DNA from 4 places in the Rossellomorea sp. NRS-1567 genome. Region 1 is predicted to be linked to each of the others. Evidence: predicted binding sites of a transcription regulator. Region 1 holds the regulator's gene; each other region holds the start of a gene.
What was found. The regulator Rex, encoded in region 1, represses fermentation and respiration genes when NADH is low (regulators of the CRP and FNR family bind a similar motif). The targets are predictions, from matches to a motif close to TTGTGAAATATTTCACAA.
Positions count from the first base shown of each region.

Region 2: the regulator Rex is predicted to act here: its motif matches at 4,024-4,041, upstream of ACIFOD_RS14075 (cytochrome c oxidase subunit II).
Region 3: the regulator Rex is predicted to act here: its motif matches at 3,326-3,343, upstream of ACIFOD_RS01970 (cytochrome ubiquinol oxidase subunit I).
Region 4: the regulator Rex is predicted to act here: its motif matches at 3,600-3,617, upstream of ACIFOD_RS12350 (AtpZ/AtpI family protein).

Region 1 covers NZ_JBITPL010000023.1:4,663-9,958, reverse strand. The annotation lists gene groL (chaperonin GroEL) at 1-980, opposite strand, end outside; gene groES (co-chaperone GroES) at 1,034-1,321, opposite strand; gene ACIFOD_RS16320 (CPBP family intramembrane glutamic endopeptidase) at 1,647-2,390, shown strand; gene ACIFOD_RS16315 (YdiK family protein) at 2,387-2,593, shown strand; gene tatC (twin-arginine translocase subunit TatC) at 2,609-3,382, opposite strand; gene ACIFOD_RS16305 (twin-arginine translocase TatA/TatE family subunit) at 3,398-3,568, opposite strand; gene ACIFOD_RS16300 (redox-sensing transcriptional repressor Rex) at 3,623-4,300, opposite strand; gene ACIFOD_RS16295 (ABC-F family ATP-binding cassette domain-containing protein) at 4,490-5,296, shown strand, end outside.
Region 2 covers NZ_JBITPL010000018.1:125,178-130,473, reverse strand. The annotation lists gene ACIFOD_RS14110 (dynamin family protein) at 1-144, opposite strand, end outside; gene ACIFOD_RS14105 (hypothetical protein) at 216-452, shown strand; gene ACIFOD_RS14100 (isoprenylcysteine carboxyl methyltransferase family protein) at 591-1,157, opposite strand; gene ACIFOD_RS14095 (type III polyketide synthase) at 1,157-2,227, opposite strand; gene ACIFOD_RS14090 (chemotaxis protein CheX) at 2,427-2,876, shown strand; gene ACIFOD_RS14085 (SDR family NAD(P)-dependent oxidoreductase) at 2,931-3,701, opposite strand; gene ACIFOD_RS14080 (hypothetical protein) at 3,769-3,903, opposite strand; gene ACIFOD_RS14075 (cytochrome c oxidase subunit II) at 4,284-4,760, shown strand; gene ACIFOD_RS14070 (b(o/a)3-type cytochrome-c oxidase subunit 1) at 4,762-5,296, shown strand, end outside.
Region 3 covers NZ_JBITPL010000002.1:55,334-60,629, forward strand. The annotation lists gene ACIFOD_RS01960 (potassium channel family protein) at 14-670, opposite strand; gene ACIFOD_RS01965 (cytochrome d ubiquinol oxidase subunit II) at 783-1,796, opposite strand; gene ACIFOD_RS01970 (cytochrome ubiquinol oxidase subunit I) at 1,871-3,208, opposite strand; gene ACIFOD_RS01975 (nuclease-related domain-containing protein) at 3,455-4,423, opposite strand; gene ACIFOD_RS01980 (ABC transporter ATP-binding protein) at 4,730-5,296, opposite strand, start outside.
Region 4 covers NZ_JBITPL010000016.1:178,357-183,652, forward strand. The annotation lists gene atpA (F0F1 ATP synthase subunit alpha) at 1-584, opposite strand, end outside; gene ACIFOD_RS12325 (F0F1 ATP synthase subunit delta) at 612-1,148, opposite strand; gene ACIFOD_RS12330 (F0F1 ATP synthase subunit B) at 1,145-1,660, opposite strand; gene atpE (F0F1 ATP synthase subunit C) at 1,824-2,036, opposite strand; gene atpB (F0F1 ATP synthase subunit A) at 2,109-2,822, opposite strand; gene ACIFOD_RS12345 (ATP synthase subunit I) at 2,845-3,219, opposite strand; gene ACIFOD_RS12350 (AtpZ/AtpI family protein) at 3,223-3,444, opposite strand; gene upp (uracil phosphoribosyltransferase) at 4,067-4,696, opposite strand; gene glyA (serine hydroxymethyltransferase) at 5,157-5,296, opposite strand, start outside.

The sequences.
Region 1 (5,296 bases):
TTTTCTTTCGTTACCACTACTTTCGCAGCGCGGCCTAGTTGAGTGATGTTCGCAGATTTAAGGTCCAGTCCAAGATCCTCTGTGATCACTTCTCCACCTGTAAGTACCGCTAAGTCTTCAAGCATTGCTTTACGACGGTCACCGAAGCCAGGAGCTTTAACAGCAACAGCGTTGAATGTTCCGCGAAGTTTGTTCACAACAAGCGTTGCAAGTGCTTCACCTTCAACATCTTCCGCTACCATTAATAGTGGCTTACCTTGTTGTACGACTTGCTCAAGAACAGGAAGAACTTCCTGGATGTTACCGATTTTCTTGTCAGTGATTAAGATGTATGGATTTTCAAGAACTGCTTCCATCTTATCAGAATCAGTCACCATGTATGGAGATGCATATCCACGGTCAAATTGCATTCCTTCTACAACATCAAGTTCTGTTGTGAAACCTTTTGATTCTTCGATCGTGATAACACCGTCGTTTCCAACGCGCTCCATTGCTTCTGCAATCAGTTGACCCACTTCTTCGTCAGCAGCTGAGATTGCCGCAACCTGAGCGATGGAATCTTTGCCTTCGATTGGCTTAGAAATCACTTTTAATTCTTCGATAGCAGCTTGAACCGCTTTTTCGATTCCTTTACGAACGCCAACAGGGTTAGCACCAGCTGTTACGTTTTTAAGACCTTCACGGATCATCGCTTGAGCAAGGACCGTTGCAGTCGTTGTACCGTCACCGGCGATTTCATTTGTTTTGCTTGCTACTTCAGCAACCAGTTTCGCACCCATGTTTTCGAATGCATCTTCGAGTTCGATTTCTTTTGCAATTGTTACACCATCATTTGTAATAAGTGGTGAACCGAATTTTTTCTCAAGTACCACGTTACGTCCTTTTGGTCCAAGAGTTACTTTTACTGCATTTGCTAATTGATCGACACCGCGAAGCATGGAACGGCGTGCTTCTTCGCTGAATTTAATATCTTTAGCCATTGATAAAGTCCTCCTCTTATTTAAATAAAGTATTGTTTATATACGAAGTTTGATTATTCGCCAACTACAGCCAGAATATCGCTATCACGAAGGATCAGGTATTCTGTGCCTTGGTATTTCACTTCTGTACCAGCGTATTTAGAGAAAATGATTCGATCGCCGACAGCTACCTCAAGAGCAACGCGCTCACCGTTGTCAAGAATGCGACCAGTACCTACAGCCATCACTTTACCTTCTTGTGGCTTTTCCTTTGCGGAATCCGGTAGCACAATACCGCTTGCTGTTTTTTCTTCTGACTCAACTAGCTCGATAACGACGCGATCACCTAGTGGTTTTAACAAGTGAAACAACCTCCTTGAAATTATGTAAATGATATTTATTAGCACTCGCTCACTGTGAGTGCTAACACAACTATTATATTAATTAATTCGTTTTCATTTTGCAAGAGTCCTGCTTGAAATTTTTTTCGTCATATTTCTCTTTTTTTCACACCCTCCTATACTATGCCTCCCCGTATGGCTTTATTACTATCGATTGAAGTGTGACAATTCTAACAAAACCCTTAGATTTGAACAGTTCCTCTTTTCTTAGTAGAATTGTACAAGAGTGAGTTCAAGATGAAATGAAGTTGTTCTTCATCTAACAGGTGCTAAAGGAGATCAAACGTTGAAAAAACATTTCGGATATATCTTAATTACCTATATTGTCATGCAACTTTCAAGTATTGTAGGCATCCCCTTATTACTTAAGATTGGTGTAGATGCGCTTGGACAACCCGAAGATACAGTTAAAAGTGTTGTTCCGGGATATTGGCTTATCATCAGTTTTACGTTAACGTTGCTCGTTGTGTGGGGCATTCTAAGGAAGAGTGAAACAAGCACCGGACTTGAACGTTCCGCTCCCATGAATGCAGGCAGTTCCATCGTATGGGCCGTGGTCGGGATCTTTATGGCGTTCATTGCTCAATCCGTCGCCATACAAGTCGAGTATGCGCTGGGAATCGAGATGGGGTCTGAAAACACTCAGATGATTATCAGCATTATTGAAAAGGTACCCCTATCCATGATGGTCGCTGCAATCATCGGACCTATACTGGAAGAGATAGTATTCAGAAAGATTATCTTCGGCGTTCTTTACGAGAAGATGAATTTCTTCTTCGCCGCGTTAATCAGCTCTGTTATCTTTGCCCTTGCTCATTTTGAGCCTGTGCATGTGATCTTGTACTCTGCTATGGGCTTTACCTTCGCGTTTCTTTATGTCAAAACGAAGCGTATCCTGGTTCCAATATTTGCCCATGTTGCCATGAATACAACGGTCGTTCTAATGCAATCTATCTATAAGGATGAAATTGAAAAAATGATCAACGAAGCTGAACAAATACAAGGATTTATTGGAGGATTATTTCTATGAGGAGATCACCATTATTTTCAGGCGTGATCTATCTCCTTCTCGGTGTGCTCTTCACATACTTTGCTGTGCAAAATGTACAGGATGATGGTTGGGGATTTTTCGCTTATATGCTTGTCTTTCTGGCAACCCTTGATTTTGGTTCCGGGTTGCGGATGGTGTTGCTGCATTTCAAAATCAAAAAGAAAATAGAGAATAAAAAATAAGGATTGATCAAATGATCAATCCTTATTTTTATCCTCGAACTGTTCCATTTCAAGCTTTTGTTCTGCTTCTAAAACCTTTTTATACCCGATTTTAGAAATCCAAATACTGATTTCATAAAGAAGAAGCAAAGGAACGGTCACCATTAAATGCGAAACGATATCCGGTGGTGTAATGAAGGCTGCAATGACCAACAATATGAAGTACGCCACTTTTCTCATTTGCGCCAGCAGCATCGGGGTAATAATCCCAAGGCGTGTCAGAAACAGCATAATAACCGGCAGTTGAAATAGAAATCCAAATGGAATGGTTATTTGAAACAGGAAATGAAAGTATTCATTAATTCCAATCACTTGCTGGATATTCAGATTGGTTGATAAACCCATCATGAATTTCACAACATATGGAAACAAAATAAAATATGAAAATGACAATCCACCTAAGAAAAGAATGACAGAGATCGGTATGTAACTAAGCGTTACCTTCCTCTCTTTCTCATATAAGCCTGGACTTACGAACGACCATACTTGAAATAGAATGATGGGTGATGTCATGATGATCGCAATAAACATGATCATTTCCATATAGATTTTGAGAGGGTCTGTAATCCGAAAGGCGTTCATCGTCAATTCTTTCGCTTCATCCGCGTGCTGCAAATATCGAATCAACGGCTCCGCAAGAAAAAAGCTCACGATTACCGCTAACAAGAAGAAAACGACTACAAACATGAGTCGTTTTTGCAATTCTCCTATATGTTCATAGACTGTCATGTCTCTTTGACTTTGACTCATGGCGTTCATCCTACCCTACTTAGCTTTTTTACTATTATCGTCCTCATCATCTGCTAAGCCCTTTGTTGCATTTTTAAATTCGCGTAATGTATTACCGGCTGCTTTCCCTAACTCAGGCAATTTCTTTGGTCCAAAGATCAGTAAAGCAACAACCGTTATAAGTACGATACTACCTGCACCTAACATAATGAGACACCTCCTCTTTTACCATTCTATCATAACGTAAATACGAATCATTTTCTATTCGGATATGATTCCATCTTGTGACATTTCCGTGTCATCCTCTGAATAATGCTTTAAGAAGTATACCAGTGATTGAAGCTCAACTGCCAAATCAATATGATGGACGCGAATATGGTCCGGCACCGTTAATCTCGCAGGAGTGAAATTCAGGATTCCCTTAATATTAGAAGAAACCAATCGGTCTGTGATATTCTGAGCAGAAGATGCCGGAACGGTCAGAATGGCCACTTCAATATCATGCCCCTCAAGACCCTCTTCTAAATCACCTAAATGATAAACGGGTACATCGCTGATTTGTGTCCCAACCTTCTTTTCATCCACTTCAAAAGCCATTTCAATCTTAGTATTATTATTTTTTATGAAATTATAATGAAGAAACGCTGTACCGAGATTCCCTACTCCTATCAGCACAACCTTCGTAATGGCATCTTGATCCAATGTCTTACGAAAAAAGGATAGAAGATAATTGACATTATATCCATAACCCTTTTTACCCAACGCGCCAAAATAAGAAAAATCTCTGCGTATCGTGGCAGAATCAACCTTCACCGCTTCACTCAATTCTTTCGATGAAACCCTCTGCTTCCCCGACGAGTACAGATTCTTGATAAAGCGATAATATAGCGGAAGGCGCTTAGCCGTTGCCTGTGGAATTTTCGTTGTATCCTGGTTCATATTGTATTCCCCCACATCTATTCAAAACCTCTGTTACCGCTTCCAAAATAGAAAGCATACAGAATTTAAAACTCTACTACCCATCATACACTATATTTTATCCTAAGTGTACGAAGTTTAATAGTCGATTTATTGCCGTTCACCTCCCAAATACGGTACACTAGCACTATGAAATAGAGGTGAAACGTCATGATTCTACTACAAGTGAATCAACTAACGAAAAACTTTGGTGCCGATAATATCCTATCAAATATTAAGCTTGAAATACAGACAAGAGATCGGGTGGCTCTCGTCGGACGCAACGGAGCAGGAAAGTCGACTCTTTTAAAAATAATTGCAGGACATCTCTCCTATGATTCCGGAGACATCACGAAACCAAAAGGGGTTACCATTGGATACCTGGCTCAGAATACCGGCTTGGAGTCTGATCTATCCATTTGGTCGGAAATGCTGACCGTCTTCGAGGAATTGCAGAGGCAGGAAAAGCAATTAAGAATATTGGAGCAGCAGATGGCCGATCCTTCGGTGTATGATCAAGAAGAGCTTTATCAACGCGTATTAAAAGAATACGATGGGCTTCAGGTCAGGTTCAAGGATTCCGGAGGTTACCAATATGAAGCCGATATCCGCTCTGTCCTTCACGGCTTGAATTTCGCAGATTTCGATTACGATACAAAGATATCCACTTTGAGCGGTGGCCAGAAAACCCGTCTCGCTCTTGGTAAACTACTCTTAACCAGACCTGACATTCTCATTCTCGATGAGCCTACCAACCATCTTGATATTGAGACTTTATCGTGGCTTGAGACATACCTTCAAAGCTATGAAGGAGCCGTCCTGATTGTTTCCCATGACCGATACTTCCTGGATAGCGTCGTCAATCAAGTGTATGAGATTTCCCGTAATCGAAGCAAAAAATACCTGGGTAACTACAGTAAATACCTTGAACAGAAAGCAGAAGACTACGAAAAGGATCTCAAGATGTTCGAACGCCAA
Region 2 (5,296 bases), on a different contig from region 1:
TTCATGGTTGTGTAATTTCTCTGCTAATCTTTCTACCTTTGTTGCCCGCTCGTCGTCTCCGTTTTGAAGGAACCGATCGTGGTAGGCTGTAAGTTTTTGCAATGTATCATGTAATTTTGTACTTTTATGCTCTATCTGACTCATTGTACTAGTTCCTTTCTGTACTCAGAAAAATGATAACGGTTTTATTTTATCGTATTTATCTGAATTTCTCTATGAAATCATATCAAGCAAAGGAAATAATGATAACGGTATCAGTATATGCAGATGGTTTATTGAGTGAAAAAACAAAAAAGCCCTCTTCCGAAGAAGAAGGCTATGTATCTATCGAGTTGATTCGGTTGCAATCAGGTTTGAATGAACAAAAGTTTTTGAGTTTTTCTGGTATGAAGATATTTTCTTTTCTTGTGCTGAATCCTTCATCACATTTGATAAAACATACTTCATCATGAAGCCATACACTATTACAGTAAACACGATCAGAAACGGTACCATATTCGTCCCCACCCTTTTGTTAATGTATAAATGAGAATAATTTTCATCTTCAATTAGAATCTTATCAAAAACGATAATCATTTTCAATAAGAAAATTACTTTTCTTTTTTGATTAGGGGCATCCAGCCTTTTGTATGGAGGTGAACCCTTTCGTAATCGGTTTCAATTCGGAGGGCATCTTCCTCCAATGGGATACGGATAGAGAGAATGAATTGATTCAATAGTGCAAAGATAAAAAGTGTCCAATACGCATGAAAGAGCAACGGCACAATCAAGAATTCCAATGTAACGATAAAATAATTAGGATGTTTCAAATATTTATAAGGACCTCTCGCCACCACTTCAGCGCTCGGAAGCACGATGATTTTTGTATTCCAATACTTCCCGAGGGAAGAAATCACCCATATTCTTCCCAGCTGAGTCAGGATAAAACCAATCAACAGAAGAGGCCAATAGGTATTAACCCCACTATGAAAGATCCCTCCTTCTATTAATAGGGAAACAAAAAACGCTATATGGATAGCGACCATCATTTTATAATGGGACTGTCCATATTCTTTCGCTCCCTGCTCCTTCATCCACTTTTCATTTGATCTGGCGATGTACAACTCCACAAGTCTCTGAATCAAGAGTACAGAAAAAAACAGGATAAAATAAAGCATCATTCCCACCTCATCAAAAGCAGTTCTGAACTGAATCCCGGGCCTAAGGCTGTACCTAACCCTATATCTCCCCGTTCACAGCCTTTATTCATGAATTCCTTCAGGACATACAAGATGGTTACAGATGACATGTTTCCATATTCCTTCAACACCTTCATAGATTCAGATGTCATACTTTCATCCATCCCTAAAGCTTCCTGGTAGGCTTCAATGACTTTCCTGCCGCCGGGATGAGCTACGAAATGTTTAATGTCTTCAAGCCTGAGATCATTATCGTGGATGAATCCCTCCACATTCGGACGAAGCCAGTTCTTTACAAGTGTTGGAATATCCTTTGAAAACACCACATACAGGCCATTACTCTTTACTTCCCATCCCATCACATCAAGGGAATCCCGGAGCAGTGTCGACTGAGTGGCAAAGATGGTTGGCAGAGGATGTGAAATGTCTTTGAGCACCGGACTATCATCACCACATACAACGGCACAAGCCACTCCATCCGCAAATAATGAGGTACCAATCAGATTGCTCTTTGACCGATCTCCATGCTGAAAGGTCAGAGAACAAAGTTCAATGGAAAGGACGAGAACATTCGCTTTAGGAAAAGCTAAACAGTATTCATAGGCACGTGACAATCCACTCGCTCCACCTGCACACCCCAATCCCCAAATCGGGATTCGTTTTACATGAGATGAGAATGGCAGATGATTCATAATTCTCGCTTCGAGACTTGGTGTCGCTATCCCTGAGGTTGATATCGTAATGATTGCATCAATATCTTCTAATGTAAGTTGATGTCGGGATAAGCTCTTCATAACAACTTTGCTGCCTAATTCAACAGCATGATGAATGAATTCATCATTCTTTTCTTGAAAGGTATGCTCCTTTGAGAACCAGTCGATATCTTTTACGAAATAACGACTGTCTATTTCTCCATTTTCAAACACGGTGAGAAGACGTCCGATATCTTTAAAACTTTTGGAAAACAACTGTTTCGCAAATTCCGCCGCTTCTTTTTGCGTAATTTTCACAGGGGGAACCTCGGTTTCGACTGAGACAATTTTAGGCATAAATTAATCACTCCTTACACTTCCATGTAAGGATAGCTTTTCCATTCATTCATAAATCATGTATGGGATCCCAAATCCCTTACCAACAGAGTTTTTTTCATCCATAAAGTTCATTTTAATGAAAATAATGCTAAATAATACGTCTTTTGAACCAGGTATTATGGTATGATTACAGCGACAGAATAGTGGAGGAAACGACATGATTTTAACGAGAAGTGTCACAGATATACTAAATAGTTCTATTGAAGCGATTAAAGGGGTGATTCCCCTATACATTGACGTTTTACAGCCCTCGTTACTGACGGAGCCCTTTAGTCAGCATAAAATCGGTGTACTCATTGGGATTACCGGAGATGTAAGGGGCAGAATGATTATAGATGGTGAAGAAGAGAGCTTTCAATCCCTGGGGGCATCAATGTTCGGCATGCCATTAGAAGGAGAAATGCTTGAATCTTTTGCAGGTGAATTAGGAAATATGATTGCAGGCAACCTCGCTACTCTATTAGCCCAAGCTGGTCACACCCTGGACATCACTCCCCCTACGGTCATTGTTGGTCAATCAAAAATGTACGGATTCGAAAAAGCCCTAAAGCTGCCCATAGTCATTGAAAATGCAGGAGATTTCTTAGTGATTCTTATGATTGAATAATTGCCTGAAATAGATAAAAGGCTAACCTCAATTAATTGGTTAGCCTTTTAGTGATTAGAAACCTTGAATCGTCATTCCGCCATCTACGAAAATGGTTTGACCGGTAACATAATTCGAAGCATCAGAGGAGAGGAAAACAGCCGGTCCCACAAGTTCTTCCAGTTCACCGATTCTTTTTAAAGGTGTAACAGCAAGAATATCGTTTACATATTCTTCATTTTGCAATAATTCTGCCGTTAATGGTGTTTTAAAATACCAAGGTCCTATACTATTCACATTGATATTGTATTTTCCCCATTCCATGGCTAGAACCTTCGTCATTTGAATCATGGCTGCTTTCGTTGAAGCGTACACAACCCCCGTACGTAAGGCAACATGACCAGCGACAGACGCTATGTTAATGATTTTCCCCTGATTCTTCTCCATCATATGTTTACCCGCTTCCTGACTCATCATAAAAGCAGATTTTAGATTTGTATCCATGATGGTTTGCCATTCTTGATCCGTAACCTCAAGGGCAGTAGAACGGATATTCATTCCTGCGTTATTAATCAAAATATCAATGGAACGATTTTGATCTTCTATGTAAGAAATCGCTTTTCGAATTTCCTCCCGAGATGTTACATCTGTCGGGATGATATACGCCCTTCTACCGAGCTTTTCTATTTCACTTGCCGTATCTTCTAAATCATTCAGCGTTCTAGATAGCAGGACTACATCCGCACCTGCTTCCGCTAAACCAATACTGAGAGCCCGTCCAATTCCACGGCCTGCCCCGGTGACGGCAGCCAATTTATCATTTAATGAAAATGAAGGTAAATACATCCTCACACCACCCTATCAAATATTTGAATCTTCTATATATTAACACAGTCGCTTTATCGAGAAAACTTTAACCGTTTTTCTTATTTCCTTGTCCATTTTGAACATGAATATTGATTTTCCCCTCGACAACGATCTCACATTGAGGACAAACCGTTTTCTCAGAATAGATCTGGCAGCACTGTTTACAATAATATTTTTCCATCAGATAGCCCCCCATGAATTGCCCAATAATACACTTTATGCACATTCTTGACACATGTGAACCAATTAAAAGACCTATCTCTTCCTGACTTCACATTTATTTCACAATATTTCAAGTAACCTGTGACATTTATCACAGATTCAAAGCGGTTTGCACCGTTATGATAGTGATAACAAAATCAATCATCCAATAGATGAAAGGAATGAGATATATGCCGAAACCGGAATTGCATCAAAAAACAGAGGTTAAGGTCGAAGAGTCTACTTCATTAAAAGGTACATTTACTTCGGTTCTGTTTTTAGGCGGGTTTTTAGTGCTTACATGGCTAGGGGTATTCATACTATTTTTAAATCGTTTTTAATTTTGAAGGAGTGGTTTACATGCACATGCATCGTTATGAAAAATGGTGGTTAACGTTAGGAACAGGGTCTCTTATTTTATTTTTAATTATTTTAGGCATCAGTGCTTTTCACCAAGGACATCAACCCCCAAGCGCGAAGGCATACGTCAATCCCGAACAAGTGGATAAAACCTCGCCTTTTAACGAACCGGGATTAAAAAAAGTGGAAGGAAAAGCTTGGGATTACGAGCTAGTGTTTGTTGCATCTGCGTTTCTCTACACGCCCGGGGAAATTGAAGTACCTAAAGGATCTACACTGAAAATCATAGCCACAACAAAAGACGTTGTCCACGGATTTGAAGTCGCAGGGACAAATATCAATATGATGCTTGAACCCGGGTTTGTTAGTGAATATACAACAACCCTTGATAAGACAGGGGAATTTCTCGTTGTCTGTAATGAATATTGTGGTGTAGGTCATCACACAATGAAATCTATGATTAAGGTGGTGGACTAAAATGAACCGATTTGTAAGGATTGATAAAAAAGATGCTACATTGGCGATGGCACATATTTATGTAGGCTTTATTGCCTTGGCCCTAGGTGGATTAGCCGGATTATTACAAGTGTTGGTAAGGTCAGGGAAGTTCACATTACCTGCAGGGATCGGCTATTATCAAGTGTTAACGGTTCACGGTGTATTACTGGGATTGGTATTGACCACTTTCTTCATCTTAGGGTTCCAGCATGCTGCCATTTCGCGAACTTCCGGCACCTATTCCGGGAAATCCCGCTTGTTTGGCTGGTTAGGATTCTGGGTCATGCTGATCGGCACAATCATGGCCGCTATTATGATTCTATTAAATGAAGCAACTGTACTTTATACTTTCTATGCTCCTTTGCAGGCACACTGGATATTCTACTTAGGGTTGACCTTCGTCGTTGTTGGAAGCTGGTTCGGCGGGGCCGGCATGATCATCAAATATGTAAGCTGGCGAAAAGAAAACCCTGGACAACCAAGCCCTCTGTTAACATTCATGGCCATCATCAATA
Region 3 (5,296 bases), on a different contig from region 1:
CTCTTCTTTATGATTATAAAACCTTCTTTTCAAAACGATTAATATCCGTATCTGCACCGATTACAATCAGGATATCACCTTCACGAATTTGTTCATCGGCTTGTGGAGACACAATAATATCCTTTTGTCTCTTAATCGCCACGATATTGATCCCGAATTGAGCACGGATATCCAAATCAATTAAAGAATTCCCACTCAGATGTTCATTCGCCACAATCTCTACGATGGAGTGTTCATCCGACAGTTCCAGGTAATCCAATACATTATTCGAAACGATATTATGAGCAATCCTTCTTCCCATATCGCGTTCTGGATGAACGACTTGGTTCGCACCTATTTTCCGCAATACTTTTTCATGATAATCATTTTGAGCCTTAACGGTAATTTTTTTCACACCGATTTCTTTCATCATCAAGGTGGTTAAGATACTGGATTGGATATCGTCTCCAATAGCCACGATGACGTGATCAAAATTTCTGATTCCCAGGCTTTTTAAGACGGATTCATCCGTTGCATCTGCCACTACCGCATGAGAAGCAATGGAAGAGAATTCATTTACTTTATCTTCATCCTGATCAATCGCCATAACCTCCATGCCTTGATCTGATAATGAACGGACAATACTGCCTCCAAATCGTCCTAAACCAACAACCACAAACTCTTTTTTCACCATACATCCCCCCGCACTCTCTATATCCTTTATTTTAGCATAAAAAAAAGGAGAAAATGAAATTTCTCCCTGTTGTACTCTGTATTAAATTTAGATGGGATTTGTAGATCGATCACTTCTTGCCTTTAATATAATCTGCATCAAATAAAAACAGCCTCATTAACAGATATAGAGATGGAATCAATAATAGCAACCCTGCTATGAAGACGATGACCAGGGCCATTCCCATCGTTGGATTCGTCACACTTGTTTCAATCGTAATAAACGGTTTAAGAATATAAGGTAAATGCGATGCACCATAGCCAAAAAAGGCAAAGAAGAATTGCAGCATAACCAATATAAATGCCGTTCCAAAATTCTTACGCATGTATATCATTAGCGATGCACCAAAGAAGCAAAGAAGTGACAACCCAAACATCCACCAAATATCAATCGCCTTCGCAAAATGCTCTGCATTATGCTCTCTCAACGATACAAATACTAATAAACTTGCGAGAATCGTAGGTGCACTCCAAAACAGGGAAAACGTTCTTAATTCCTCCCTGGAATCCATATCTCCTGCACGGTTTGCATAATAGGTTAGAAATGTCGCACTGATAAATAACACCGACACAATGGAGAGGGCGACTACACTCCATGAATACGGGCTGGTAAAGAGTTCCTTGGCGAGGAAGATCACCTTATCCCCCTGTTCTTCCAGAAATCCACCTTCTGAAATGGTTAAAGCCGTTGATAAGGAAGCAGGAATTAATAACCCCGTCGCCCCATATAAAAACAGATATACGATATTGTCCTTTGACCCGTAATTCCCGAAAGCATAGAAGCTCCCTCTTATGGCTAATAAAATGATGGCGATACTTCCCGGAAGTAATAATGCCGTTCCATAATAATAGGCTGTGTCAGGAAAGAATCCGACAAGACCCACAAAGAAAAAGACAAAAAAGACGTTGGTTACTTCCCATACCGGAGAAAGGTATCTGCTAATCAACACGTTCAATGTATGCTCCTTGCCTTTCAATCTTCCATAAAAGGCGAAGAATCCGGCTCCAAAATCAATCGAAGCTACTATCAGGTAACCATAAAGGAAAATCCACAATACGGTAATCCCCACAAATTCCAAACTCATACCCATTCCTCCCTTAAAGCTTGAAACCCCTTCTTCTCAGGCCACCTGAAAAGAAGGAGTACTTTTATATCTGCTTAACTCGCTTTCTTAGGAAAACGTTGTTCTAATTCCGCCTCTGCAGGCTTGTCTTTAAACATTTTAATCAATACAACCACACATAGCACACCCAGAAGGATATAGAGGCCTACAAACAATGCAAACGTCAAGCCTACTCCATCGGCTTTCGTTGCCGCATCCGCCACTTTCATATACCCTCTCATAATCCATGGCTGTCGACCCACCTCGGCATAAATCCATCCGAATTCGATTGCCAGCATCGCCAGTGGTCCACTCGCTACAATTCCCCATAACAACGGTTTATTCCATTCATTCCGCTTCTTCCACTTCCAGAATAAAACAAATGCTGCAGAAATAAAGATACTGTAGAACCCAATTGATACCATCAGGTCAAACATATAGTGAACCCATAAAGGCGGCCGCTCATCTTCAGGAAATTCATTCAAACCTATAACCTCTGTCTCAAAAGAACTCCCGGCCAGGAAACTTAAGAATCCAGGTAAGCGGATCTCATTATGGACCTCATTATTTTCATCCAGCGTTCCGAATACGATTAGGTCAGCATTCTCTTCCGTTTCAAAATGCCATTCCGCTGCTGCAAGCTTTTCGGGCTGATACTCGGCAAGAAATTTAGCCGATAAGTCCCCTGCCAGAGCAGTGGCAAAAGCGAAAATCAAAGCAGAAACCATCGTTAAACGCAGGGCTTTCTTATGATATTCCCCGCCTTTTTTACGAAGAATCGCGAATGCCGTAATCGCCGCCAACACTAAAGCCGACGTCAAATAGGCAGTCGTCAACACGTGAAACACTTTCGTAGGCGTCGCAGGATTCAGCATCGCAGCAATCGGGTCGATATTAATCGCTTTCCCATCCTCTAATTCAAATCCTTGAGGAGTGTTCATAAACGCATTCACCGTTGTAATAAACAGCGCTGAAGCCGAAGAACCAATCATAACCGGAATCGTCAACAGCCAGTGAATCCACTTATTCTTAAAGCGGTCCCAAGTATAAAGATAGATTCCTAAAAAGATAGCCTCAAAGAAAAACGCAAAAGTTTCCATAAATAATGGCAGTGCAATTACCTGTCCGGCCACCTGCATAAACGAAGGCCACAATAAGGACAGCTGCAACCCTATGGCTGTACCTGTTACAACCCCCACCGCAACCGTAATCGTAAAACCTCTTGCCCATCTTCTGGCAAGCAAAAGGTAATGAGGATCATTTCGTTTGATTCCCATGAACTCCGCAATGGAAATCATAATCGGCACCCCTACCCCAATCGTCGCAAAAATAATATGGAATGCAAGGGTTGTCGACGTGAGCATTCTGCTCAAAATCACACCATCTAAAACCATTCTATACTCCCCCTACTGATCTACTTACTATCGTAAACAGCTCTTTTCTACTGTTTATCACTTATTGTTCATTATAAAACCTGAAAATGAGTTTGTGATGTGTTGAACATGAATATTTTGTGACGTTTTTCACAAACATCGATTTGTCTTTTATTTTAGAGGTTTTTGGGGTGGTTGGCAATGATGTTGCTTGGGGGGATGGGGCTTGTTTTTCAAGATGGTATTGGTACTAATTTTGACTACGGATTATTGATGAATGAAGTTTTTGGGGAGAGAGTAGATTCGACCTTTTCCTTTACCTTGTAAAGAAAGGTTCATGTTATTTAGTAGAAGATAGGCCACTCTGGAGGATTCAACACCTAAGAACTCTCTTGCTTGTTTGTTGGTAATAATCGGGCTTACAAGGAGTAAGTAATCGTAAATGGCCTGTTGGTGAGCATTCCGGTCAAATACTCCACAATCAGGACAGTACCAAGACCTCATGTTACGTACCATATTGAATCTCTCGCAGCGGGTACACCTAACACCGGGTATGATTCCTTCATGCTGTTGTTTAAATTTAGAATATGGAGCATGCTCCTTCATTAGGGAATTGGCAATCTTTTTAATTTCCTTCATTTCAAGAATTGAATTCGAAACTGAGCAGCTATGTTGAATGGTAAGAAATTTTGCAACGAGATTCTCTATTCTGATAGCCCTACCTAAAGTATCCTTACTCTGACTAGAGGTAGATATTAATGAAGAAGAGTTTGTGAATACAACTAAAAATTCAATTGGGATAATAGGGAGTTTTTTCTTTTGGAGCCATTGTGTGAGGTGTATCTTATATCTATTCGCTTGAGAGAGGGGATTGGGAAAGCCTGTTACTTCTCCCTTAAGAGTCCGGGAAAATTGTTCAAATTGAGTTCCGAATTCCATGGATCCCGCTATATTTTTTATTTCTAAAATCAATATAAAATTTCTAGTGAGAATTAGAGTATCAATTTGAAAGAAACTCTCCCCCATTGGTATACAAAGATCGTTAAGGACGAGCATATGTTGATTATCAATTGTACTCAATTGTCGGTCTACTTTACATTCTCCATGGTAACCTGCCCAAGCCTTGAGCAAGTTTTCTTCAATCTTAGATCTGAGGCTGGATTCTCGGGGTAGTCTCCTTACCAAGGCTTCAAAATAGAGGATAGTTAGGGGGATTTCTCTTACTTTAATGATCAAATTATCATTCCTTTCGAATTTGGTAATAATAGTATTCTACTTTCAAACAAGAATTCCCTTTATTATTGGAAAAATTTCAGTAATGATTTTTTTATCGACCGTTATAGAGATTTATCAACCGTTATTTTGTTTTATCAACCGAAATTTGAATTTATCAACCGTTTTTTCATTATATCAACCTTATTTTCACGATACCGACCGTTCTGCAAATTCTGACAAATCCCGCACCACCACCACCTCCACCACTCCCCTTCCATAAACAAAAGAAAAGAACCCCACACACACCAGTGCAGGGGTCCTCCTAACTTACATCGCATCCAACATTCTGAACTGTGATTTAACCAGCTCATAATAATCACCCTGTTGCTCCATCAGCTCATCGTGGTTACCGGATTCTTTGATTCTTCCATTCTCCAGAACAAAGATATTGTCCGATTCACGAATCGTAGATAGGCGGTGGGCGATGATGATCGCGGTCCGGCCGTTCAACAGTTGTTTCAATGCGTTTTGAATTTTGACTTCTGTTTCTGTATCGATGGATGCTGTCGCTTCATCCAATATGATGATACGGGGGTTCGCCAAGAGTGCTCGAGCGAATGACAGTAATTGTCTTTCACCGACGGATAAAACGTTGCCTCGTTCTTCTACTTCGGTTTCGTAACCATTTGAGAGTTTTTCGATAAATTCATTAGCTCCGATCGCTTCGGCGGCTTTCTTTACTTCTTTGTCCGTAGCATCAGGGCGTCCGAATCGGATGTTATCCATGATCGTTCCCGAGAAGATGAAGGTATCCTGCAGGACGATGCTGATTTGGCTCCGTAAGCTTGAAACCGATGCATCCCTCAGGTTCACCCCATCAATTTTCACTTCACC
Region 4 (5,296 bases), on a different contig from region 1:
TAGATACAGATCATGTCTTGATCTTTTTGGTTTAGGATCGAATCGATCGCAACAGATGTTTTACCTGTTTGACGGTCTCCGATGATTAACTCACGTTGACCACGACCGATTGGAACTAGAGCGTCGATCGCTTTGATACCAGTTTGAAGTGGCTCGTGTACGGATTTACGATCCATAACACCAGGTGCTCCACCTTCAATTGGACGTGTTTTCGTTGTCGCAATTGGACCTAATCCATCAACTGGTTGTCCAAGTGAGTTTACAACACGACCTACTAATTCTTGTCCTACTGGAACTTCCATGATACGTCCAGTACGACGAACCTCATCGCCTTCACGAATGTCTTTAAATGGTCCGAGAATGATGATACCTACGTTGTTTTCCTCTAAGTTTTGCGCCATACCCATGACACCGTTAGAAAATTCAACTAGCTCTCCAGCCATGACATTGTCGAGGCCATGAGCACGAGCGATACCGTCACCGATTTGGATAACTGTACCTACATCGCTTACTTTCATCTCAGACTGATAGTTTTCAATTTGCTTTTTTATCAGCGCGCTGATTTCTTCCGCCTTGATGCTCATGAATTTCACCCCTCATTTATACGAAAGTTAACGAACAAGTTCACGCTCAAGACGATCCAACTTGCCAGCAAGTGTTCCGTCATAAATACGGTTGCCGATACGGACCTTAAGTCCCCCAAGTATGTTCTCGTCTATCACATTCTCAATTCTTAATGATTGTTTCCCAATTCTCTTAGCAAAAGAAGCTGAGATTGCTGTCTTCTCATCTTCTGTTAAAGCACGTACGGAGTACACCTTTGCTTCTGCGATTCCTCTAGCATCATTAGAAAGCTCGATAAATGCATCGACAACGCCCACTACCTGATCTTCACGATGACGATCAGTCATAAGAAGCAGTGTATTCAATACTGGTACTGAAACTAGAGAGAACGCTTCTTTCAACATGTCTTTCTTCTTATCCGTCGAAAACTTCGGATTTTCCAAAAGAATGCTTAATTCTTTATTTTGGATAAAAACGGATTTCACTGTGCGAAGCTCTTGTTCAATCGCTTCTAATTGATTGTGTTCTTTGGCAATTTCGAAAAGAGCTAACGCATAGCGTTTTGCGACTGTAGAGTAGCTCATCGCTCTTCTCCTGCCTCTTTAATATAATCATTGATCAGCTTCTGTTGATCTTGAACAGAAAGTTCTTTTTCAATCACTTTCGATGCAATCAGAACAGATAGTGAAGCAACCTGCTCGCGTAATGCTGCCATCGCTTGTTCTTTCTGCGTCTCGATTTCACGTTTCGCAGATTCCTTCAAGCGCTCAGATTCCTGACGAGCGGCAATGATGATTTGTTCACGTTGCTCATCGCCTTGCTTCTTAGAGTTCTCGATCATCGCTTGCGCTTCTTGACGAGCCTCTTTTAAAAGTTGACGCTGTTCTTCCAAGCTCTTATTTGCTTCTAGACGGCTTTGTTCAGCCGCTTCAATTTCGCCTGCAATGTGATTCTCACGCTCTTGCATGATGCCCATCAAAGGACCCCAGGCAAACTTCTTCAATAAGGCAAGAAGGATAAGGAACATTACAAGCTGGAATACGATATCTCCACCGTTGAAGCCACCAGCTCCAAGGACTAATGCGTTTGTAAGCACAAGGTTTCACTCCCTTCAAGAGTCAATGCCTTCCCTAAAGAAAGCTGTACAATAACGGCAAATGCCGTATCATTCATAGTCATATGTTCATAAGTACTAAACATAAAGGAATGGCGAAGGTTCTTATCGAATGATCTTCGCCATCTTGAACTTTAAACTGCTATTATTGACCCATTACGATGAATGCGATAACTACTGCGATGATAGGAATCGCCTCTACTAATGCAACCCCGATGAACATTGTAGTTTGAAGCATTCCACGAGCTTCCGGTTGACGAGCCATACCTTCTACCGTACGTGAAACAATAAGACCATTACCAATACCTGCACCTAGTGCTGCTAAACCGATTGCAATTGCTGCTGCTAAAAGACCCATTCTGAATTTCCTCCTTTAAATGTATGAAAAAATGTTTTGAGTAGTTTTGTTCAATTTTGAACAGGGTATATATTAATGGTCCAGGCTGACTTTGTGAGCCATATAAACCATCGTTAACATAACAAAAATAAATGATTGGATTGCGCCGACAAAGATTGAAAAAGCTTGCCATACAATCGTTGGGATAATGGCACCCAGTAATCCGGCTGCTCCCATGTGTGCGAGGCTTCCTACCAATAAAGTAAGCAGGATTTCCCCAGCGTAGATGTTACCGTAAAGACGAAGACCAAGCGTTAGTGTGTTGGCAAATTCTTCAATGATCTTCAGCGGGAATAAGAACGACATAGGTCTGAAGAAGTCTTTACCGTATTCACCGAAGCCTTTCATCTTGATTGCATAATAGTGCGTTAACACAACGATCATAACCGCCAGGGTCATAGTGATAACTGGATCCGCTGTTGGTGACTTCCACCATAATTCGTGGTCAATGACTACCGAGAACGGAAGTCCTAACATGTTCGAAACGAAAATGTACATGAGTAAAGTAAGTCCAAGGAGATGGAAACGACCACCTGTTTTCCAATCCATATTACTTTTCACGATATTTTTGACAAAGTCCATGACCCACTCCATAAAGTTTTGCACTCCTGTTGGTTTCATGGCCAGTCTACGAGTTGACAGAACGGCGATTAAGAAAACAACGGCACTTGCCACTGTGATCATCAGTACGTTCGCCAGGTTAAAAGTTAACCCTAGAAACTCGGCTGTAGGATTTTCATGATGCAATGAAATTCACCTCTCTTCCCCGCTATTTATGAGCTAAAAGCTGCTGAATAAAATAATCTATCATAATGACAAGGTAAATTGTCATTAATCCCATAATGACGCTCAGGAGATGAAAGTGCTCAGGGTATTCCGTTGCAATAATGACTGCAAAGGCCGCACCTGCCATCCTTGAGAAGGTTCCCAATGATCGAACCTTTTGACCAGATTCTACTGCATCACCGAATCGCACGGTTCTCCTCATGATCAGCCAGTGACTAAACAGACTGATGCCTGTCCCCAAAATAAGCCCAAGGAAAATAGACTGATAGGAAGTAAAACCCCAACCGAGGACGTAAAAGGAAAGGAGGAAAAATATGTACTTACGATGCCTGTTAAACAATTGCTGAAGTTCTGGCATACATTAATCTCCCGAATTGAAATGTTGGACTGTACGGAGCATGGTGTAGATTCCTGTTGCGAGCCCAAGGAGTAGTCCAATAATTAAGAAAAGTGGTGTGGTGCTCCATATTCCATCTAACCATCTCCCGCCGAAGATCCCTATTAAAATAGAACCAACTAGCTGGGAAAGAATAGCAGAATACAAGACCATCGATTGATACGGGCGCCGATCATTTTGACGCATTTTTCTCATCTCCACACATGTGATTTAGTGGAAAATCGTTTACACTGTACAAATGATGAAAAACCGTTTCCATACGGGTTCAACCCTTGTGAAAACCTTATCATTTAATACCCTTTGTAAGCATACAATAGGGTATTATCTATGTCAATGCGTTCAAGTTAAAAAGTTCACAACCTATCCACGCGTTTCCAGATTGTTCACATTTTTAACACATTTACTAGAAAAGCGGAGGGGGCTCGGCCTGGGGCGACAAGCATAAGGCGAGTCGACCGGAAAGGCGTTCTTTGCCTTTTTGGTCGGCTTGACTTATGACCTCGAGCCCCAAGACCCCGGAGCTGGACATGTCGAAAAGCGGAGCCGACTGGTCAGGCCCGACAAGAATATCCAAGGATTTCATCGAATGAAACTTACTACTCTTTCCATCGATTGCTCACTTTATTAACAAATCCATAGATTCTATCCTCACATGCCCCTCCATTATATAGAAAATCCTTTTTATGAGTAACCCTTGAATTTAATGTAAATACTTCCAACTAAATAACAGTAGGAATTATGTCGTAATATAAATAGAAAAGCCGGGTTATCAATTATAGATAATCCGGCTTTCCTGTTTTATTTCAAATTATTTCGTACCGTATAAACGATCTCCTGCGTCCCCTAAACCAGGAACGATATATCCTTTTTCATTCAGCTTCTCATCAAGAGCCGCGATGAAGATATCAACGTCAGGATGTGCTTCCTTGATAGCGTCCACTCCTTCAGGACAGGCAACGAGGCACATGAACTTGATGCTTACCGCGCCACGCTTCTTTAATGAGTTGATAGCTTCTACAGCAGATCCTCCTGTTGCAAGCATTGGATCAACGAGGATGAAGTCACGCTCTTCCACATCACTTGGAAGCTTTACGTAATACTCAATCGGTTTAAGAGTCTCCGGGTCACGATATAAACCAACATGTCCTACTTTTGCAGCCGGGATCAGTTTAAGAATTCCGTCGACCATTCCTAATCCTGCTCGCAGAATAGGAACAATCCCTAATTTTTTACCTGCAAGAGTCTTGGCCTTCGCGTTGCTTACTGGTGTTTCCACAGTAATATCCTCTAACGGTAAATCACGGGTGATTTCAAACGCCATCAATGTCGCTACTTCATCAACAAGCTCACGAAATTCCTTCGTACCTGTTTCTTTATCACGAATAAACGTTAATTTGTGTTGGATTAACGGATGATCAAATACATATACTTTGCCCATTCGACTCTCTCCTTTAAATTCGATTTTATGTAAAAATAGTTTGTCTACTTCCTTTACACCTCAGACTATTGTACATAAAAGACAATTTAAGAGCAACATGAGATGGGAAGTGTAATGGAATCGTTAGAATTGAGATGATGGGTGCGGGCAGACGAAGTGGAAGTAGGAGTGAATGGGATTGTTTTTTGGTTAATTATGTTAATCGGCCGGATTAATGCAAGAATCGGCTGGATTTTTTTGAAAAGCCACTGGATTCTCTGAAAAAACGGCTGGATTATTTCGAAAAATGGCCGGATTATCTCCAAAAATGGCCGGATTTTTTCGAGTAACGGCTGGATTCTACTCAAAATCACTTTAAAATCTGTAACTACATGATTGAAAATCTACTTCCCTACTAATTTCCCACCAAAAAAACCTCTCCACCAGGGAGGTCCGTTCCTGGCGAAGAGGTCATCATCTATTATCTTTCAGGATATAATTCAAATTTGCTCGTCAGGTCGATAACACGTTTGCGGGCTTCTTCCAGTTTCGCTTCGTCTTCATGGTTGTTAAGAGTCAACGCCATGATGGAAGCAATTTCATCCATATCTTCGAGCCCGA